DNA from 2 places in the Pseudoduganella sp. genome. Region 2 is predicted to be linked to the other one. Evidence: predicted binding sites of a transcription regulator. Region 2 holds the regulator's gene; the other holds the start of a gene.
What was found. Region 2 encodes FliA, which starts transcription of late flagellar genes. Its sites were predicted from a motif close to CTAAAGTTTNNNNNNNNNNNGCCGNTA; they were not measured.
Positions count from the first base shown of each region.

Region 1 (7,713 bases), on a different contig from region 2:
AGCGAATAGCTGCCGTCGGCGCCGGTGGCCACATTGCCGAACGTGCTGAAGACATTGACGGCGGTGGCGGTGACGCCGGTGGCGCCGGTCTTGGCGTTGATGGCGGCGGCCAGGGTGGCGGCGCTATTGGTGTCGGCCGAAGTGCTGATGGCCGTGCCGTTGATGGTCAGCGAGCCGTCGGCAATGCCGCTCGCGTGCATGCTGCTTGGCAGGCCGCCGCCGGCAATGCCGTAGCCGACATTGGTGCTGGTGCCGAACTGGAAGAACAGGGTGGTCTTGCCGCCCAGGCCAATGGCCGAGGTCTTGCTGGCCAGGCCGTTGCTGGTCAGGGTCTGGGCCTGCGCCAGCTGCGTCACGTTGATGTTGTAGTTGCCAGGCGAAGCCTTGGCGCCGGCGCTGGCGGTGAAGATCTTCTCGTCGCCGGAGGCCGCGCTCAGGCTGCGGAAGGCGTCGATCTTGGTGAGGCTGCCCAGGGCGCTCTGGAACACGCCCACCGCGCCGCTCAGGGCGCCCAGCGCGCTGACCTGGGCCTGGTAGGAGGCGGTCTTGCGCTCATAGGCTTGCAAGGGGGCTGCCTCGGCAGCCATCAGCTTCGCCACGATCTGGTCGACCTGCAAACCAGAACCGATACCCGGCGATGACATGGTGGGAGAGTTAATAGCCACAGAGGTACTCCATAGAAAGCGTCACTATAAGTGCTTATCGGCAAAATCAAACGTGACTTGAGAGGGGGATTTCCGGGCTTGTTCCGGTGACAAGCACCCTTGCTGGGCCAATGGTTCCAGCATAGCGCAAAAAAGCCCGGGATGCCGCTTGGCATGCCGGGCTCGGGACTGCTGGCGCAGGGCTCAGGCTTCCTGGTCGACCAGGAGGCCGCCGCTGCGGGCGTCGATGGACTTGGCGATCTGCAAAGCTTCCGGGGTAGGAATCTGTCGCAGGACTTCCTTGGTGCTCTGGTCGATCACCTTGACGATAGTGCGGTTGCTGTCATTGTCGATGGAGAACTCCAGGCTCTGCGCCCGGCTTTGCACCGACTGGTTCAGCTTGGCGACCGCTTCTTCCACGTCTTTCTTGGAAGGGGCGGCCTCCTTGGCCTTGACCGCATCGACGGTTTCCACCGCAGCGGCGGGGCTGCGGCCTGCCACCGGGGCGGCGGCCGGCTCCGCACCCACGCTGCCACGGTCGGGCCGTGGCGCAGTAGCAGTAATCGAATCGATAGTCATACAGACCTCCTACGGGAAATTCCCCGGTCCGGCTGACCGGAGCGGGGAATTGCTTTTTACACGCTATCCGGCGATTAACCGCGCAGCAGGCTCAGCACGCCGTTTGGCAGCGAGTTCGCCTGGGCCAGCATCGCGGTACCAGCCTGCTGCAGGATCTGCGCGCGGGTCAGGCTCGCGGTTTCTGCGGCGAAGTCGGTGTCGACGATACGGGAACGGGATGCCGACAGGTTCTCGGTGGTCGCGCTCAGGTTCGAGATGGTCGACGAGAAGCGGGACTGCAGAGCACCGAAGGCTGCGCGCTGGTTGTTCACCGAAGCCAGTGCCGCGTCAGCAATCTTGATTGCCAGCTGGGCATTGTCGAAGGTGGTCACGTCCAGGGTCGACACGGCCTTCAGGGTCGACGCTTGCGCGCCGGTACCTGCGCCGGTGGCGCCCAGGCCGAAGCCGGAGCCAGCGTCGGTCACGGAGAACGAGCTTTCCGAGTCGAAGGTCACGCGGCCGTTGGCCACCGATGCATCGCCACCGTTCAGCGGGCTGGCCGACGCGGTCAGACCGCCAGCCAGGGTGTAGGTCGATACGCCCAGGGTGGTGTTCGGGGTGGTGGCACGGTTGGTGATCTTGATGTCGGCGCCGGTTGCGTGGCTCAGCTTGATGCCGCCGTTGGTCTCGTCGAACTGGGCGGTCACGCCGGTCTTGGCCGACTGGGCGTTGATGGCGTTGATGCCAGCAGCGAAGTCAGCAGCGACGGAGGTGGACGAACCCATCGAGAACGAGATGGTCACTGGGCTGCCGGCGTTGTCGCCTTCCAGTTCCAGGGTGTAGGACTCGCCGGCGCCCACGGTGATGTTGGCATCGGTCTTGGCCGTGGCGGTCACGCCGGTGTTGGCGGTCTGCTTGTTGACGGCAGCGGCCAGCGACTTGGCGGTGTCGGTGGTGGCGGTGGTGATGGTTGCCTTGCCGCGCACGCCGGCCACGTCGAAGGTGCTGGCTGCCGCGTTGGAGCCGCCGGCAGTGTTCAGCACCGCTACCTGGTCATTCTCGATACGGTTGTCGCCGTAGGTGTTGGTCAGGAAGTTCGCACCGTTGGTCTGGATGGTCTGGTTGGCATCGGCACCGACCTGGAAGGTCGCGGTACCCATGGTGCCGTCCAGCAGAGCCTGGCCGTTGAAGGTGGTGGTCTGGGCGATACGGTTCAGTTCGGAAGCCAGCTGGCCAACTTCAGTCTGCAGGGCCTGACGGTCCGAAGCGGAGTTGGTGGCGTTGGACGACTGCACTGCCAGTTCGCGGATACGCTGCAGGATTTCGCCGGACGACGACAGGGCGCCTTCAGCGGTCTGGGCCAGGGAAACGCCGTCGTTGGCGTTACGCATTGCCTGCGACATGCCGCGGATCTGCGAGGACATACGATCGGAAATCGCCAGGCCTGCCGCATCGTCTTTCGCGCTGTTAATACGCAGACCGGAAGACAGACGTTGCAGGGAAGTGGACAGGCTGCCCTGGGATGCGGTCAGGTTGCGCTGCGAGTTCAGGGAGGCGATGTTAGTGTTGATTACGGAAGCCATGGTATTTCTCCATTTGTACTGCTTGGTTGGGCAATTTGCTCATTCACTTTGGCCCGCCACGCTGTTCTGTGACGATCAAGCCGCTGTTGAATTGGGTAACGGTTGCCCTGTGGGAACCTTTAGGGTGATTTAGCAGGTAAATCGCCCTGTATTACCCCTCAAGTTGCGTCCGGAGCGTTCGCTAAAACGGCGCGCTTTTGCTGAACTTTAGGCCCAAAAAAAATATTTTTCAGGGCTGGATAAGCTCCGGGGAAGTGGGGCGCCAGGGGCCGGACCGGGGGGAGGGGGGGCGGCCCCTGGTGTTCCGCTTCCCCGGATAAAAAAAAAGCCCGCCGGAGGGCGGGCTGGCGCGCGGGTGTAGTTGTCTATTCGGCAACAACAACGCGGTTTTTGCCGGATTTCTTGGCCTTGTACATGGCCTCGTCGGCGCGTTTCACCAGGTCGGTCTGGTTTTCGTTGGGGCGGCGCAGGGCGACGCCGGCCGAGAAGGTGATCAGCACTTTCTCGTTCTCGTGCATGAAGAAATGGCGCGTCAGCTCGCGCTGCAGGCGGGTCATGGTCGCTTCGGCGGCCTGGATGGTGGTTTCCGGCAGCAGGATCAGGAATTCCTCGCCGCCGAAGCGGGCGATCACGTCCATTGAGCGCAGGGTTTCCTTCACCACTTTCACCAGGTGCTTGAGCGCGTTGTCGCCGGCGATATGGCCCAGGGTGTCGTTGAGCTTCTTAAAATCGTCCAGGTCCAGCACGGCGATGCAGAGCGGGGTGCCGCGGCGGTCGGCCCGTGCCGTTTCGCGCTCGAACACATCGTCCAGACCGCGCCGGTTGAGCGAGCCGGTCAGCTGGTCCTCGCGCACCAGTTCGCTCAAGTGCTGCAGCTTGGCTTCCAGCGCGTGGATGCGCGCCTCGGCATCCTGCACTTCCTGGCGCGCCACCATCATATTGTCGCGCGCCTTCAGGGCCTCGTTCTGCACCAGGCGGGTTTCCTTCAGCACTTCGTCGAGGATCTGGTTCAGCTCGCCGATATCGCGGGCGGCCCGGATCTTGTCGGAATATCCCCCAATCTTCTCGTGGAAGTCGCCGGTCGAGGTGGCGACGGCGCCCAGGCGGTCGATGAAGGTCATCATCATGTTCTTGACGGTGGCCTTGACGTCGGTGATCGAGTGCTTGAGCTGGCTTTGCTTGTAAATCACATCCTTCAGGCTGCGCGTGGCTTCCTCCAGCGCGCGCTGGTCGAGCGGGCCGGCGATCAGGTCCTGCACGGCGTCGATCTGGCCGCGCAGCCAGGAATCGTCGTCCAGCAGCTCGCTGACGTTTTCCAGCAGCAGGCGGAACAGGCGCAGCAAGAGTTCCTGCTGCTCGGCGGTGTCGCCGCTGCGGATTTCGATCTGGTAGCACAGCTGCTTGAGGCGGGTGCCGATCTCGGCCAGCGCGGCCTCGGTGTGCGCTTCCTTGGTGGCAGCGCCCAGCGATTCGGCTTCGGCCACCAGGGCCGGCGCGCCGGTCAGCAGGGAAGCCACGGCGAAGGTCAGGGTACGGCTCAGCAGCTCGCGCAGCTGGCGCGCCTGTTCATTGTTTTCGTCCGGCACCAGGCCGCCGGCGCCGACCTTGACCAGCGGGCGCTCGGCCAGCGCCGCCAGGGTGCGGGCATAGGTATCCCAGTCGCGCGCCTTGACGGCGCGGTTGAAGCGGCGGCCAAAGTCGGCCAGGTCGCCCGGCTGGTCGGTCAGGCGGGCGGCGAACTGGGCCAGCATGGTTTCGGCCGGATTCTCCGGCACCGCGGGCGCCGGCGGCACGGCGACGATGCCGGCAATTTCATTGTAGATGTCGCGATACGCGTCGGGCGTCGGGGCCACACGTCGTACAGCAAGGCGGCGGAAGGCCTCGCGTGCGATATCAGCCGGATTCATGTCCGCCGCGGCTGGATTGGTGGGTTTGCTAGACATCTGACGTACAGCCTTTACAAAGGTTTACCGATTGCCAGCATCTTAAGCCACTGTCGAGTTCGCCGAAGCGACGATAAACGGGAGGAAATGTGCTTACTTCATAGCATCATTTCTAGTCGATCAGCTGGTTCTTGATGGCGTAATGCGTCAGTTCGGCGCTGTTCTTCAGGTTCATCTTGGCCAGCAGGCGGGCGCGGTACTCGCTCACGGTCTTGACCGACAGCGACAGTTCCTTGGCGATGGTGCCCACCGTTTTGCCGGAGGCAATCATGGTCAGGGTCTGGTACTCCCGGTCCGACAACGCCTCGTGCGGCGCCGCCTGGTGGTCCTCGCCGACATGGTTGGCCAGTTCCTGCGCCAATGCCGGACTCACGTATTTTAAACCCGCCGCGCACTGGCGGATTGCATTGACTAACTCTTTTGGCGCGCTTTGCTTGGTCAGGTAGCCCGATGCGCCCGCCTTGAGCGAACGGATGGCGTACTGGTCTTCGCGATGCATGGACAGCATGAGCACGGCCAGCTCGGGCTTGTCTTTCTTGACCTGCTTCAGCACCTCGATGCCGTTGCGGTCGGGCAGGGAGATGTCGAGCAGCATGACGTGGCAGCCGGACTTGCGGAACAGCTTGACCGCGTCGAGGCCGTTTTCCGCTTCCCCGGCAACGATGATGTCCCGGGTTTCCGCCAGGATTTGCTTCAGGCCCTCGCGCACGATGGCGTGGTCGTCGGCGATAAAGACTTTGATGACAGCTTTTTCACTCATGGCCAATTGTAACTTCTGGCGCGGGCGCCGGGAGCTTGATTTTGATCGCCACCTCGGTGCCACCGCCGGCGGCATGACCCAGGTTAAGGGTGCCGCCCAGGGCGCGCGCACGCTCGGCCATGCCGCGCAGGCCGAAGGAGTCGGGTTTGGCGCGGTCGGCGGCCTGGATGCCGCGCCCGTTGTCGCTGATTTTCAGGGTCAGCACGCCGCGGCTGCGCGTCAGCTTGATCGTCACCACGCTGGCGTGGGCGTGCTTGGCGATATTGGTCAGCGCTTCCTGCGCGATGCGGAACAGGGCAGTGGCCTGCTCCGGGTCCAGTTCCAGCTCCTTCATGCTGGCCTGCAGGGTGCAGGCGATGCCGGCCTGGGCTTCGAATTCCTTGACCTGCCACTCGAGCGCCGGCAGCAGGCCGAAGTCGAGCACCGACGGGCGCAAGTCCAGCGTCAGGCGGTGCACGGCGTCGATGGTGCGGTCGACCAGCGAATCGACGTAGGCGGCCTTCTGCTGCAGCAGCGGGTCGCCGTCCGGCAGGCGCGCCACCAGCATGGCCAGCGCCATCTTGATGGCGGTCAGGTTGCCGCCCAGGTCGTCGTGGATTTCGCGCGAAATGCGTTCGCGCTCCTGTTCCTTGACGCGCTCGATGTGCGCCGTCAGCTCGGCCAGGCGGGCCCGGCTGGCGCGCACTTCCTGCTGCTCTTGCTTGCTTTCCGTGATGTTGGACATGATGCCGTCCCACTGCACGGCGCCGTCCGGCAACTGGCGCGGGGTGGCGCGCAGGTTGATCCACTTCACGTCCTTCCAGGCTTCGACCCAGATGCGGCCCTCCCAGTTCCAGCTCCACAGTGAGCTGGCCGAGGCGCGCATCGACTCCAGGTAGGACGGGCGGTCTTCCGGCAGGATCAGCTGCTCGAAGCGCGCCGGCGCGGCCTGCAGCTCGGGGCCGGGCAGGCCGAGCAGGGCCAGGCAGCCCTCGCTCAGGTAGGGGAAGGCGACGGCGCCGCCGGGCGCCAGCTGGAACTGGTAGACAAGGGCCGGTGTATGGGACACCAGGCTGGTCGGGGCGTGGTTCATGACGTGCAATAATACGGTATGAACAAAGCATTCGTAAAAGAGAGCGACGCCGAGGATGACGACGACCTGCCGCCTGGCGCGCCGCCGATCCCGCCCGGCTCCAAGAATTACATCACGCCGGCCGGCTACCAGCGCATCAAGGACGAGCTGCTGCAGCTGATCGATGTCGAGCGGCCGGAAGTGGTGAAGGTGGTGCACTGGGCCGCCTCCAACGGCGACCGTTCCGAGAACGGCGACTATATCTACGGCAAGCGCCGCCTGCGCGAGATCGACCGCCGCATCCGCTTCCTGACCAAGCGCCTGGACCTGGCGGAAGTGGTGGACCCCAGCATCCACCACGGCAACGACCAGATCTTCTTCGGCGCCACGGTGACCTACGCCAAGCGCGACGGCGAAGAGCACACCATCACCATCGTCGGCATCGACGAGTTCGACCCATTGAAGGGCAAGGTCAGCTGGATCAGCCCGGTGGCCCGCACCCTGACCAAGGCGCGCGAGGGCGACACCGTGCTGCTGCACACCCCCAGCGGGGCAGAGGAACTCGACATCCTGGAGGTCAGCTACCCGGCCCCAACAAGCTGAAAAAGATGTTTTTGCGCAACCTTGCTAAGTTGTTATAATCAACTTTCAATTACTTTTTTAGCAAGGTGTGCCATGGCTTTCGCTCAACTGACCCAAGTCTTCTATGAACCTTCGGCAGCCTTCGCCGCCTTGAAGGAACGCCCACGGGCCTGGCTGCCCTTGCTGCTGCTGTACGTGGCGACGATCAGCATCATGGTCTGGTATTTCCAGTCGGTCGACATGGACTGGATGATGAACAAGAGCTTCCCGGCCGACATGCCGGCCGAACAGCGCGAAGCGGCCGCCAAGGCCATGTCGCGCGGCGTGATGATGGGCATGGGCATTGCCGGCGTGGTGCTCGGCACCCTGGCGGTGTTTGCCCTGTACGGCTTTTACTTCTGGCTGGCGGGCAAGCTGGCCAGCATGGAACTGAGCTTCAAGTCCGGTTTCGCACTGGCCGCCTGGGCCTCGCTGCCTGGCCTGATCAGCGTGCCGCTGATGGCGCTGCAGATCGCCACCAGCAAAGGCCAGCTGGCGCTGGAAAACGCGGAAATGCTGTCGATCAATTACCTGTTCGTCAACGCGGCGCCGA
Region 1 covers NZ_JAYSCO010000047.1:2,119-9,831, forward strand. Annotated here, with positions in the region: gene fliD (flagellar filament capping protein FliD) at 1-665, opposite strand, end outside; gene ACE3TQ_RS19345 (flagellar protein FlaG) at 849-1,223, opposite strand; gene ACE3TQ_RS19350 (flagellin) at 1,298-2,785, opposite strand; gene ACE3TQ_RS19355 (GGDEF domain-containing protein) at 3,151-4,728, opposite strand; gene ACE3TQ_RS19360 (response regulator) at 4,841-5,488, opposite strand; gene ACE3TQ_RS19365 (histidine kinase) at 5,481-6,560, opposite strand; gene greB (transcription elongation factor GreB) at 6,579-7,142, shown strand; gene ACE3TQ_RS19375 (YIP1 family protein) at 7,215-7,713, shown strand, end outside.
Region 1: the regulator FliA is predicted to act here: its motif matches at 2,970-2,996, upstream of ACE3TQ_RS19350 (flagellin).

Region 2 (7,713 bases):
CTGCAAGTCCAGACCGCCGGTCTGCCGGGCAAGGTTACAGTGAGCGTGGGCGCCGTCGACCCGCGCCTGAACCTGGCGCCCTGCCCGGCGCCGGAAGCTTTCCTGATGCCAGGCGCGCGCGCCTGGGGCAAGACCACGGTGGGTGTACGCTGTGCGGCGCCTTCGCCTTGGACGGTATATATTCAATCCCAGGTATCGGTATTGGGCAGCTATGTGGCCGCCGCCGTGCCGCTGGCCCAGGGCCAGGCGATCGAGGAAGGCCACCTGGCGCTGATGCAAGGCGAGCTGACCGCCCTGCCCCCTGGCATTGCTACGGACAAGGCGCAATTGATTGGCCGCACCAGCAATCTTTCCATTTCGGCAGGTACGCCCTTGCGGCTCGACCTGGTGAAAGCGAAACCGGTGGTCCTGCAAGGGCAGCTGGTCAAGCTGGTCTCGAAAGGCAATGGCTTCTCGGTGTCGGCCGAAGGCAAGGCAGCCGGCTCGGCCGCCGATGGCCAGGTGGTGGCGGTGCGTACCGGCAATGGCCAGCAAATCAGCGGCATTGCCCGCCCGGGCGGTTTGGTGGAAGTGACATTTTGACAAAAAATAATAAGGAATTGCCGGTCGCCAGCTAAAGTTTGGCCGGAGGCTGCCGTAAAAGACTCGTATGCCGGGGTAAAGGCCTCCAACCAGACGAGGATAAAGCTGTGAAGATCAACGATACATTGAAGAACACGCCGGGCTTGCCAAGTTCGCCCGCGACGGGCACGAACGCGCGTGGCGCGGAAAAAGCCGCCGCCGCGACCGCGTCCGCACCGCAGGCAAGTACCGACAATGTGCGCCTGTCCGCGCAAGGACAGGCTTTGGCGGCCAGTGGCGCTGCCGGTAGCAACGCCGTGTTCGACACCAAGAAAGTCGAACGCATCAAGATGGCGATTGCTGACGGCCAGTTCCAGGTCAATTCGGAAAAAGTGGCAGACGGTTTGCTGGAAACAGTCCGCGACCTGCTGCACTCGCGTAAGCAACGTTAAGGAAATATGATGGCCGCTGTCTCGCCGAAACACAGCCTGCAGGCTGAGTTGGACAAGATCACCGCACTGCTGGAGGTCCTGAAACAGGAACAGCAGGACCTGGTCGCGGCAGACATCGAGCACCTGACCGCGCTGACGCCGCAAAAATCGGCCCTGGTCAATGAAATGGCCGCGCTGGCCACCGTGCGCCACCAGGCGCTGGCCGATGCCGGCTATCCCGCCATGGAAGCGGGCATGGAATCGTGGCTGGACGCGCAGCATGACGACGCCGCCAATATGCTGTGGCAGCGCCTGCTGGACCAGACCCGCGCCGCCAAAGAACTGAACCGCCTGAACGGCGTACTGATCAACAAACACCTGGGCCACACCCAGGGCGCCCTGCAAGCGCTGCGCCCGCAGCAAACCACCGTCTACGGCCCGAGCGGCATGACGACGGGCAGTGGTACCCGCCGCGGCTTTATCGCGGGTTGATTTTTCTCAAACGGTGCCGGGATTAAACATTGCATAATGGGCGAATGCGCCCATTTTTTCCAGCACTTTTTCTCGCAGCCCAGGCTGCATTCCCCCTCGCCGCCCACGCGGTCACCCAGCCGGCACTGGCCGGCGAACATTTCGGCCTGTACCGTGCCGACCAGTTCCGCCTGGCGAACGGCCGTTGCCAGGATTGCGGCCAGCCGCAAGCGCTGTGGTATTTCCAGGACGACCTGGTGGCCGTGCCGAGCCAGCCCCGCGCTGCAGCTGAATCACCGGGGCTGATCTGGCTCGGTTCGCCGCAGCTGGTGCCGCAGGCGCGCTACGACGGCAAGGCCCTGCACCTGCCCGACGGCGCCAGCCTGGACCTGCGCCTGGCGCCTCGTCTGGCCAGCAACCGCTCCTACTTCGATGCCAGCTCGGAAGCGTTCTTCCGCCAGCGCGAGGTGCGCGTGCGCGGCCAATGGGATCCGGGCAGTGCGCAGTTCGTAGCGCGCACCATCTGGCCGCGCGACTTCACGCTCAATACGGCGGCGCCGGTGCGCCCCGTGGCCGGCGCGGACGGCCTGCAAGCCTTTGTGCGCGAAGCCGGCGGCGGTGCGCGTAGCGACTTCGCCGTACGCAAGATCTGGCAGCGGCCCGGCACCGCGCCGCAGGCGCTGGCCGGCAAGCCGGTGCTGGCCTTCATGCTGAACGGCGCGCAGGGCGACGATGACGAGGCGTACGGCGGCCACTTTGCCATTGCGACCGGCAAGATCGGGCCGCGCGGCGAATGGTCGGACTGGCTGGTCAACAACTTCTACGGGCTCGATTCGTACAGCGAGAAAGGCATCGTGGCCTCCATGGTGCCGATGGATGCCTACCTGATGGACCTGAACAGCGGCCAGCAGTACTACCGCCCCTCCTACATGCTGGTGGCGGTGCTGGACGATGCGCGCACGGCGCAGGCTTACCAGCGCAATGTGCAGCAGGTGTTCCAGTCCTTCTATGCGCACCATTTCAGCTACCAGCATGCGCAGGCAAACTGCGCCGGCATCAGCCTGGACGTGCTGCGCCAGCTGGGCTGGCAGTGGCCGCTGCACGGGCCGACCAACCGGCTCAAGGCCTTCGGCGCGTTCGGCTATATGGCGGCAAGCGAGATGAGTATCGCCAGCGGGCGCAAGGCGTATGCCTATTTCACGGAGGAGCAGACGCGCCTTTACCCGGCGGTGGCGTTTGATGCGCTGGGCAATGACCTGCTGCGCATGCTGGAGGGGCGCGCCGGGCGCCAACTGGGCGGCTTCGAGCAGCAGCTGCGCGCCGATGTGGCGGCTTTGCTGCTGGTGCGCATTCCGCAGGTGCCGTCCAGCCGTGCGTTCGGCTCGGCGCCGGCTTATTCGATCGATGAGTTCATGGCGCGTGCGCCGGCCGACCGCAGCAAGTGGCAGGTGGTGCCGACGGCGCCGCGGCCGTTCCCGCAGGAGCTGATGGATGAGAAGGCGCGGCGCCATGCCGAGGCGCCGCTGTGGCCCGCAGCGGCGGCACTGGCGGCGGCGCTGGGACTGGGGGCGCTGTGGTGGTGGCGCCGGCAGCGGCGCGGGCGCGGTGTGGTGGTGGAAACCCGCGAACGGTTGCGGGCTTGAACCCGTATAACCCGGTAAACCTGGGTCAGACCCAAGGGTCAGACCCTTGGGTCTGACCCAGGTTTACCGGGTTGGAATTTCGGTCGCCGGATCGGGAATCCCGGACAGGATGGTGATCGCGACGCGCCGGTTACGGGCGCGGGCTTCCGGATCTTCGTTGGGCGCCACCGGCTGGTTGTCGGCGTGGCCCACGGCCGTCATGCGCGAAGGCGCGATGCCGGATTCGATGAACAGCCGCACCACGGTGCCGGCGCGCACCGCCGACAGCTCCCAGTTCGACGGGAACAGCGCATTGCGGATCGGCGTGTTGTCGGTATGCCCTTCCACCTGCACCGCGTGCGGGTCGTCCTTCAGCAAGGTTGCCACGGCGGTCAGCGCCTCGCGCGATTCGTAGGTCAGGCGCGCGTCGCCGGGATTGAACAGGACCGAGGCATTGATCTCCACGCTCACGCCGCGGCTGTTCTGCGTGACGCGCACCTTGCCCTCTTTTACCAGCGGCGCCAGGGTGCTCGACAAGTCCTTGGCCAGGCGCTGCATCTGCTCCTTCTCGCGCTTGATCTGCTCATTGCGCTTGCGCTGCGCCGGGTTGGGGATCGGCAGGCTCTGGACTTCGGTATTGGTCGGCGGCGCGGCCCCGGCCCCGCCGAAGGCGTCGCCCAGGGCATCGGAAAAGACCTTGTACTTGCCCAGGTTGACCGAGGAAATCGCGTACATCACCACGAAGAAGGCAAACAGCAAGGTGATGAAATCGGCGTAGGAAATCAGCCAGCGCTCGTGGTTTTCCGGATCGTCGTCGAACTTGCGGCGGGCGCGGCGGTATTGCATGTCACGGCTCCCGCATCAGCGTCGCGATCCGTTCGTCGATCACGCGCGTGAAGTCGCCGGTGGCGATATCGTAGAACACGGCCGCCGCCAGCTCCTGCTGGTAGACCTGGCGCGTGACGATGGCCTTGAGCTTGTTGGCGATCGGGTAGAAGAACAGGTTGGCCAGGCCGACGCCGTAAATGGTCGAGACGAAAGCCACCGCAATGCCGGAACCGAGCTTGCTCGGGTCGGTCAGGTTTTCCATCACGTGTATCAGGCCCAGCACCGCGCCCAGGATGCCGATGGTGGGCGAGTAGCCGGCCGCCGATTCCCAGATGCGCACGGCCTGGCGTTCGGCCGTTTCGAAGGCGGTGATTTCCATGTCCAGCATCTGGCGCATCTTGTCCGGCTGGATGCCGTCCACGATCATGCGCAGGCCCTTGGCGATGAATTTGTCCTTGGCGCCGAGCATGGGGCGCTCCAGCGCCAGCAGGCCGTCGCGGCGCGCAATCTGGCTCCAGTTGTTGATGTCGCGCGCCAGCTGGGCGCGCGTGTCCGGCGGCGGCTGGAACACCCAGCGCAGCATCGACAGGCCGCGGCGCAGGGTCGGCACGCGGGTCTGCAGCAGGACGGCGCCGAAGGTACCGATGATCACGATCGAGAACGCAGCCGGCTGCAGCAGGGAGCTCAGTTTGCCCCCTTCCAGTCCCTGGCCGATGATGATGCCGGCCAGCGCCAGCAGCACCCCGGCTACGCTGGACCAGTCCATGCCTGCTCCCGCAGCGAGGCACGCAGGCGCGCCACGGCTTGTGTGTGCAATTGCGAAACCCGCGACTCGGACACGCCCATCACGGCGCCGATCTCTTTCAGGTTCAACTCTTCTTCGTAGTAGAGGCCCATCAGCATTTTCTCGCGTGGCGGTAGTGCGTCAATGGCGTCGATCACAGCCTGGCGGAAGTCGGTGTCGAGCAGCGCGCGCAGCGGATCGGCATCTTCATCATGGGCATAGCGGTCGAGGAAGCTGTCATTGCCGTCCTCCTCGTGGAAATCTTCGTAGTACACCAGCTGGTGGCCGCCGCCTTCGGACAGCATTTCCTGGTAGTCGGCCAGCGAGAGCTTGAGCGATTTGGCCACTTCCGATTCGCTCGGCGGACGCCCCAGGCGCTGCTGCAAGGTGGCCATGGCGTTTTCAATCTTGCGCATGTCCTGCCGCATGGAGCGCGGCATCCAGTCGGAGCTGCGCAGTTCATCCAGCATGGCGCCGCGGATGCGCATCACCGCGTAAGTCTCGAACTGGGCGCCATGGGTTTCTTCATAGCGGCTGATTGCGTCGAGCAAGCCGATCATGCCTGCCTGTACCAGGTCATCCACTTCCACACTGGGCGGCAATTTTGCCTTCATATGGTGGGCCAGGCGCTTGACCAACGGCATATGCTCCGTCAGCAAGGAATCCTTGTCCACCTTCCCTTTGACCGTGTACATAAAGGTTCTAATTCTTTTCAGGCTCTAAAATGGTTGCAGCTCCCCATTGCAAAACGACCGGCCAGCTGGCGAAACGCCACCGAAGCCCCAGCCAGCGGGAAGGCGTCCACCACCGCCCGACCCAGCCGCGCGGCACGCTGCAGGTATTCGTCCGCCGGCACCGACCCCATGGAAACGAGGTTGACTGCCAGGTAACGACTTGCCGCATGCGCCATATTATCGTAAACCACCCTCGCTTCGGCCTCCGAAGCGCCGGTGACGAGGATGCCGAAGGGGCGGCGGCCCAGTTCATGGTTGAGCCGCTTGATCATCATATAAGCATTTTTGATGGACGTGGCGCTGTTTGACACCTGCACCACGATTTCCGAGCTGGCCATCAGCGGCACCGGGAAGGCCTCGCCGTCGAATTCCCCGTCCACCAGCACGATGCCGGTCTGCTTGACCAGCACGTCGAAGGCCTTGGCCAGGCGGCGCCCTTCGTCCGGGCCGCGGCGCGCTTCGCCGCGCGTCATCGACACCACATTGAAGCCCTGCGGCGCGGCGTGGATCACCTGGTTCAGGCCGCAGCGCTGGCGCGCCACGTCGAGCAGGCTGGCGCCGCCGTCCAGGCCGAGGCGCGAGGCGACGCCATGGGCGCTGGCGCAGGCGTCCACCAGCAGCACGTCGTTGCCGGCCTGCGACAGCGAGGCGCCCAGGTTGACCAGCATGGCGCCCTTGTCGTCCTGCGGCGTGGCCGAGAGGAAGGTGATGATGCGTGGCCGGGGCCCGGCCAGCATCCGGCGCAGGCCTTCGGCCTGGTCGAAATCGAAATTAGCCAAGGCGTACCTCGCGCAGCATTGGGTCGTGGGCGGCGCCGGCCATCAGCAGCGGCAGCTCGGCGTCGCCGAATCTGGGGGCGGACTGGCCGCCGAAGGCGCGTTCCACCAGCGCCGCCGGGTCGGCCAGGTGCAGGTCTTCCGGCACGCGCTGGCCGTTGGAGGCGTAGAACAGGCGCAGTTTATGGCGGATCACCACGTCCAGCGCGGAGCCGATGGAGGCGGCTTCATCGAGCTTGGTGATGATGGCGCCGGCCAGGCCGCTGCCCTGGTAGGCGCGCACCACTTCCGACAAAGTTTCCTGGGTCGAGGTGGCGTTCAGGCACAGGATGCGCTGCACGGCGCTCGACACGCCCTGCAGCATGGCGACCTGCTCGGCCACCATCTGGTCGCGCTGGCTGACGCCGACGGTGTCGATCAGCACGGTGTGCTTGTTTTTCAGTTCATTCAGGGCGATGCGCAGGTCGGCTTCGTCCTTTACCGAGTGCACCATCACGCCCAGGATCTTGCCGTAGATGCGCAGCTGTTCGTGGGCGCCGATACGGTAGGCGTCGGTGGTGATCAGGGCCAGTTTTTCCGGGCCGTGGCGCATCACGCAGCGCGCGGCCAGCTTGGCGGTGGTGGTGGTCTTGCCGACACCGGTCGGGCCGACCAGGGCGAACACGCCGCCCTTTTCCAGCAGTGCGTCCTCGTTGCTCATGGCGTTGATGTTGCGCGCCAGGGCGGTGCGCGCCCACTGCAGCGCTTCGGCGGCGTCGCGCGCGGCGGGCAGCTTGTCGGCCAGGTAGCGCGCCAGGCTGGCCGAGAAGCCGCCCGCCAGCAGCTCGCGCATGACGGCGGTCTTGTGCGGTTCGCGCTGGGCGGTGTTGCTGAAGGCCAGTTCATTGAGCTGGGTTTCCATCATGCCGCGCATGGCGCGCAGCTCGCTCATCATGCTGCTCATTTCGGCCGCGGCGTTGGCCTTGGCGTTGGCCACGGCCTCGGCGACCAGGCTGGAGATGCGGTCCATGTCGAGCGCGGGCGCGGCCGGTGCCGGTGCCGGTGCTGGTGCCGGGGCCGGGGCGCGCAGCGGGGCGCGCGGTGCCGCTGGGGCCGGGCGCGGGCTGGCGCGCACCACTTGCGCCGCCGGCTGGGCGACCAGGGCTGGCGCGGGCTCGTAGCCGGCCGCTGCCGGGGCGGCCGGGGCCAGCGGGGCGAAAGCCGGCGCCACGCTGGTCGGCAGCTCCAGTTGCGGCGCCGGGGCGGACATGGGGGAATCGGCGGAGTGCGGGGCCAGGGCGGCGGCATCGTCGCCGGCCAGGGCCAGGATCTCCACGGTGCCGTCAACGGCACGGTTGGACAGGATCACCGCATCCGGACCCAGTGCTTCACGCACTTTGCGCAGCGCTTCGCGCGACGTTGGGGCGGTAAATTTTTTGACGTTCATTCCAGCTACTCCGCAGATTTCTCACATGGTCAAATTATTGACGATGCATGGAGGTAACAATCGGTGGAATAGCTTGGGAA
Region 2 covers NZ_JAYSCO010000005.1:118,502-126,214, reverse strand. Annotated here, with positions in the region: gene flgA (flagellar basal body P-ring formation chaperone FlgA) at 1-582, shown strand, start outside; gene flgM (flagellar biosynthesis anti-sigma factor FlgM) at 690-1,013, shown strand; gene ACE3TQ_RS04125 (flagella synthesis protein FlgN) at 1,020-1,484, shown strand; gene ACE3TQ_RS04120 (hypothetical protein) at 1,529-3,106, shown strand; gene motD (flagellar motor protein MotD) at 3,170-3,931, opposite strand; gene ACE3TQ_RS04110 (flagellar motor protein) at 3,933-4,679, opposite strand; gene ACE3TQ_RS04105 (RNA polymerase sigma factor FliA) at 4,661-5,392, opposite strand; gene ACE3TQ_RS04100 (MinD/ParA family protein) at 5,410-6,210, opposite strand; gene flhF (flagellar biosynthesis protein FlhF) at 6,203-7,633, opposite strand.